Regions from separate parts of the Bacillus thuringiensis genome, predicted to be linked through region 2. Evidence: riboswitches for the same ligand, from Rfam matches in the RefSeq annotation. Region 2 holds a riboswitch; the other holds the start of a gene.

Region 1 (3,201 bases), 1.5 Mb from region 2:
TTTTTGAAGGTTTTCCATTGGATATATTACGTCATTATTACGATCAAAATGTAATCTCTTTAATGCTTCGATGTAAATAGGCTCTCTTAAGCCAATACGTGGCAATATATTTGACGCTAAGATTTCTTTTGGTGTTCCTATTGCAATGACTTTACCTTCATCAATTAATATAACTTTGTCTAAATCCAGCTTTAAAATTTCTTCTATCCTATGTTCGATAATGACAATCGTTTTATTATATTGCTCATGTATATCTTTCATAAGTTCTATCGTATGTACGGCGCTTAGTGGATCTAAGTTCGCTAACGGTTCATCGAACAATAATATATCCGCATTTGTTGTTAATAAACCAGCAAGAGAAACTGTTTGCTTTTGACCTCCTGATAATTCATGTGGACTTTGTTTATGAAACGTATGCATCTTCACCTTTCTTAATGAGTCCGAAACAATCTTTTTCATGTCATCTTGATTTACACATTCATTTTCTAAATAAAAAGCTACATCTTCTTCTACTGTCAGACCAATAAATTGAGCATCTTGATCTTGCAAAATTGTTCCCACATTTTTACTCTGCTCGAAAATGCTGCCTTTTCGCGGATCTTTTCCAGCAATTAAAACGTTACCAGTACTAATCCCTTCATAAGAAAATGGGATTAGCCCATTGATACAATGAGCTAATGTCGACTTTCCTGAACCACTTCGTCCAGCAATTAGCACCTTTTCTCCAGGGTATATATGAAAGGTAATATCACTTAAAGTAGGCTGCGCAGCATGCCCATATTGAAAGGTAAATTGTTCAAACGAAATAATTGGTTGCATGTTAACATCCCTACTTTTCAATTTTTAAATGTGTATGTTTCTTATTAGATTTTGCCAAGCCAATTGTAAGTGGCAATCCAACTACTAAGAAAACGATAACATCGGAAATTGTTGCTCCTAATACTTGTATAACAATTTTGTCAAATGGTTCTCCCATCACAATAATATCGAATGCCCCAGCAAATATAATAGCAATGACAATACCAACTAACCCAGTAATTGCTAAATAAGAAATATGCCCCTTGTTAAACGACCCGTTTTTCACACTAAAACCAACTCTTTTTTGAATAAGACCCATCGAAAAACCAATAATCCCTGAACTAATAACCCAGCCCCACCAAATCCCCCAGCCAGCAATCGTATCTGTTACTGTATGACCTATAAGTCCGATTAACAGTCCTGCCACTGGACCAAATAATGCTCCAAAAACAGTTAATATAGCTAATGCTGGTTTAATAAATGTATTCGGTGCAATAGAAAATCCCCAAAGTCCTAATATCCCGTATAATGCTGCTCCAATACCGATTGCTACTACTAACTTTGTTGATAATTTGTTCATTACAATTCCCCTCTCATATTAGTCAACTTTTATTACTCTATATTTAATTTAAAAATGAATTATGCATCTACACTCCCTTTCTATACAACAAAAAATGACCTCTTATATAAGAGGTCATTTTCTTTCACGTTCAAGAATCCTCTTATCTTTCAAAAAACACAACGTGTCCTCTGCGGAATTAGCACCTTCCTATAAAATTGCATAGGGGTTGCTGAGGTTTCTTAGGGCCGTTCCCTCCACCTCTCTGGATAAGTATTAATTTGTAATTCGTATTATGGCACTAAAAAGTGTAAATTTCAACACTTTTCTTACTATTTTTATTTTTTGTTAAATGGCACATTTAAATCATTGTTTTCTTATCGGAATTGTGAAATAATGAATTCAAAATCGTTTCGGGAGGAATGCATTATGAAAGTTATTGGTTTGATTGGAGGATTAAGTTGGGAATCTACATCATTATACTATAAACATATTAATACGCTTACACTCTCTCAATACGATCAAAATGCAAAGTTAGTTTTATATAGTATGGATTTTGGTGAAGTAACTACTTTATTACAAAACCATCAATATGAAGAAGTGAAAAATGAACTAGTTACAGTTGCAAAGAAAGTTGAAAAATCTGGGGCTGAATGTTTATTAATGTGTTCAAATACCGTACATCTATTTGCCGAGGAAGTAGAACAAGCAATATCTATCCCGCTTCTTCACATTGGTGATGTAAGTGCTAAAGAAATGGTAGAACAGAATATAAAACGTATCGGACTATTAGGAACAAAACAAACGATGGAGCAAGATTTCTATAAATCACGATTAGCGAAATATAACATTGAGACAATTATCCCAAATGACGAGGAAAGAACTTTTATCCACCATGTCATATTAGATGAATTAAGTAGAGGGATCATTTCAGAAACATCTAAAGAAAAGTTATTACAAATTACAAAATCATTAATTCAAAACGGCGCTGAAGGTATATTATTAGGCTGTACTGAAATACCTTTACTCATCTCCCAAAATGATCTCACTATTCCCGTTTTTGATACTGCTTTTTTACATGCAAATACTGCTGTGCAATTTGCTGGATAGGAATATAAAAGCATAAAGGTGAGAACCTCTATGCTTTTATATTATTACAATTATTTATTTAAAAGAGATTCAATAACTGCAATTGCTTCTTTTGAACCACCACATTCTATAAAGCTATCATTCAGTTTTCTTATACCATTTTTATACTTTTCATTTGAAAGAACATCTGTTACAGCCTCTTTTAAAGTGTGCACATTAACATGTTCTTTCAATAGTCTATGTGCCGCTTCAAGCTCAGTTAATCTTTGCGCTATCATAGGCTGATCTTTATCATGCGGTATTATTACAAATGGGACATTATAATGAATGGCATCGTGTACGCTATTCATACCACCATGTGTAATAAAAACATCTGCTTCATTTAATATTTCTGATTGAGGTACGTATGGAGCAATTATAAAATTATCTGGCGCTTGCTTTATTTTTGAAATATCATTTCTATCACCAATTGCCATTACAACTATCCCATCAAAATCTGAAAAAGTATCAATACAAGTATTAAAGAATGGTTCGAGTCCTTCAAGCAGTGTTCCCATTGAAATGTAAATAACTTTCTTCTCTTTAAGTGATTCCAGTGGAAACTTTATATTTGTTTTACGCTTTGAAATGCTCGGTCCAATAAAAATGTTATTTTCTCCGAACGATTCGCTATTAGGTTGGAAATAACGACTTGTGTATACGAAACAAACATCACCCTTATTATTCATAAATTGAAGATTATTCTTTGGTTTTAC
Region 2 (3,201 bases):
TACAATGTCGGCACCTTCTGTTAATGGTTGCTGTATATAAGGTGTGTAGAATGTGTTGTCTACAATAAGAAGTAGTCCGTGCCTTTTCGCTACAGTTGCGACAGCAGCAATATCAGTAACTTGCATTAATGGATTAGTTGGAGTTTCTATGAAAATAGCCTTCGTTTCAGTTGTGATAGCTTGCTCAATTTGTTTAATAGACTGTGTATTTACGTATCTACATCGAACATTCCACTTTTTTTCATGTTCAGAAAATAATCGATACGTTCCCCCGTATAGATCTTCAGATACAATAAGTTCGTCTCCAGAGCGGAATAGAGAAAGGACGAGGAGAACAGCTGCCATCCCTGAACTACAGGCATAACCTTGTTCGCCATATTCTAAGTCTGCGATCGCCTGTTCTAAAAGATCGCGAGTTGGATTGCCAGTTCGTGAATAGTCAAAGCCAGTAGATTTACCAATTCCTTCGTGACGATAAGCGGTTGAGAAATAAACTGGTGGATTAACCGTTCCTGTTGTAGTTTCACTGCGATTGCCGATTTGTGCTAGCTTTGTTTCGATTGTTGACATGTGAAAATTCCTCCTTTTTAAATTGAAACATTAACTGAATATAAAATAAAAAAAGCCTTCTAAGAAGAAGGCTTTCGGTTTGAATAGAGTCTTCTTCTCATCTGTCAAATCTTTCACAATTTGCTGGAATTAGCACCTTATTAACAAAATGTTAATGGTTGCTGAGGCGTCACAGGGCCAGTCCCTCTACCTCTCTAGATAAGAATGTTCGTATGAAATTTTTATTATGTTTTTAACTTTACAACAAAAGATAATTGAATTGCAACTCTATTTTAAATAATTTTTATTTTTCCGCAAGTGTCATTGACTTTTACTTTTGTGCATGCTAAATTTATTAAAAAATTAACAAACATTGTTAAAAGGGGAACGCATTTCCTTTTAGCTACATAAATAAAATAATAAAGACAACTCTTATTGAGAGCGGTGGAGGGAAAGGCCCTGTGAAACCCGGCAACCTTCAAACGAAATGTTTGAAACGGTGCTAATACCTGCAAAACGAATGTTTTGCATAATAAGAGGAGGAACGATTATGTCCCCCTCTTCAAAGTGAAGAGGGGGTTTTTATATTGATAGAAATGAGGGAGATTCGTGAAGTTACTAGATTTATTATCAAAAGGAATTGTAATAGGTGATGGTGCGGTTGGGACGTTATTGCATTCACATGGTTTGCAAAGTAGCTTTGAAGAATTGAATGTATCTGATCCAGACTTAATTATATCGATTCATAAACAATATGTAGCTGCTGGAGCAGATGTAATTCAAACGAATACGTATGGAGCAAATGAGGCGAAATTACGTATGTATGGCTTAGAAAATCAAGTTACAGAAATTAATAGAGCGGCAGTAAAGCTGGCGAAAGCATCTGTTACGGACAGAAATGCAATTTTAGGAACAATTGGTGGTATGAAACATATCGGAGCCGTTACAACGACTGATATGGAAAGGGAGTTTATGCTACTTGAACAGGCAGGGGCTTTACTAGAAGAACAAGTTGATGGATTACTATTAGAAACCTTTTACGATGAATTTGAATTACTGCATGCCGTTAAAGTATTGCGTAAGCAAACGAACATTCCAATTGTTGCTCAATTAGCGTTACATGAAGCAGGTACGACTCAAAATGGAAATGATGTCAATGAAATATTAAAGCAACTTATAGATTACGGTGCAAATGTTGTTGGATTGAATTGTCAACTAGGGCCGCTTCATATGACGGAGGCTTTCAAAATGATATCGATTCCGCAAAATGGCTATTTATCAGCATACCCAAATGCAGGTCTCCCGAATTATGTGGAGGGACGTTACGTATATGAGGGAAGCCCAGCTTATTTTGAGGCGATGACACCGAGATTTATTGAGCAAGGTATTCGGTTATTAGGTGGTTGTTGTGGTACGACTCCAGAACATATTCAAAGTATGAAGCGCGCTGTTGCGAATGTTACACCTGTAATAGAAAAAGACACTATTCAAAGGCCGAAAGTCGTTCATACGCATGAGAAACGTTCGAAGGCTCACGTCACTCTAGCAGAGAAAGCGAAAAAACAAACGACAGTTGTAGTGGAATTAGATCCACCGAAAACGTTAGATACACAGCGTTTTTTTGAAGGAGCAAGAGCGTTAAAAAGAGCGGGAGCAGATGCTATTACTCTAGCAGATAATTCATTAGCATCGCCTCGTATTTCTAATATGGCGATGGGTGCGTTATTAACGAAGCATGATATCCCGGTATTGACACATTTAACGTGTAGAGATCATAACGTCATTGGACTACAATCTCATTTGTTAGGTTTATCGGCGTTAGGGATGGAAGAAGTGTTAGCTTTGACTGGTGATCCAGCGCGCGTTGGTGATTTTCCCGGTGCAACTTCTGTATACGATTTGTCCTCTATTGAGCTCATTAAAATGATTAAAGAAATGAACGATGGACGTTCAATTTTAGGGAAATCAATTGGACCGGCGACAAGGTTTTCTGTAGGCGGCGCATTTAATCCTCACGTGAGGCACTTAAAAGCAGCGGTTAAGCGAATGGAACGAAAAATAGGTGCTGGAGCGGAATATTTTTTAACTCAGCCAATTTACGATATCGCCTTAATTGAAGAAGTGTATGAAGCGACAAAGCATTTGGAACAACCTATTTTTATTGGAATTATGCCGTTAGTAAGTAAGCGGAATGCAGATTTTCTTCATTTTGAGGTACCGGGTATTACTCTTCCTGAAGAAATAAGAGAGAGAATGGATGGACACGAAACGAAAGAGGCAGCAATTGAGGAAGGGATTCGCATTTCGCAAGAATTGATCGACGCAGCGATGAAATATTTTAATGGTATTTATCTTATTACACCATTTTTAAAATATGAAATTACAGAACATCTTGTTAAATATGTAAGAGAAAAGCAAGAAGTGAAAGAAGGTATTAATTGATGAAGTGTATAGAAGAAAAATTACAAAATAGCATTTTAATATTAGATGGTGCAATGGGAACAATGATTCAGCAAGAGGATTTAACTGCTGAAGATTTCGGAGGAGAAGAGTACGAGGGCTGTAATGAATATTTAGTAGAAACAAGACCAGACGTTATTTTAAAGATTCATAAAGCTTATATTGAAGCTGGAGCGGATATTATTGAAACAA

What was found. A riboswitch is a leader RNA that binds a small molecule or an ion and turns the genes downstream of it on or off. The one in region 2 is predicted to bind S-adenosylmethionine.
Positions count from the first base shown of each region.
Region 1: it holds a riboswitch for S-adenosylmethionine, as region 2 does, so the genes downstream of both, AC241_RS13190 (ECF-type riboflavin transporter substrate-binding protein) here and AC241_RS21105 (bifunctional homocysteine S-methyltransferase/methylenetetrahydrofolate reductase) in region 2, are expected to answer to the same signal.

Region 1 covers NZ_CP012099.1:2,555,985-2,559,185, reverse strand. The annotation lists gene AC241_RS13195 (ABC transporter ATP-binding protein) at 1-819, opposite strand, end outside; gene AC241_RS13190 (ECF-type riboflavin transporter substrate-binding protein) at 830-1,378, opposite strand; SAM riboswitch class I at 1,518-1,633, opposite strand; gene AC241_RS13185 (aspartate/glutamate racemase family protein) at 1,787-2,467, shown strand; gene AC241_RS13180 (macrolide family glycosyltransferase) at 2,518-3,201, opposite strand, start outside.
Region 2 covers NZ_CP012099.1:4,093,528-4,096,728, reverse strand. The annotation lists gene metI (cystathionine gamma-synthase/O-acetylhomoserine thiolyase) at 1-570, opposite strand, end outside; SAM riboswitch class I at 665-775, opposite strand; SAM riboswitch class I at 979-1,088, shown strand; gene AC241_RS21105 (bifunctional homocysteine S-methyltransferase/methylenetetrahydrofolate reductase) at 1,159-2,991, shown strand; gene metH (methionine synthase) at 2,991-3,201, shown strand, end outside.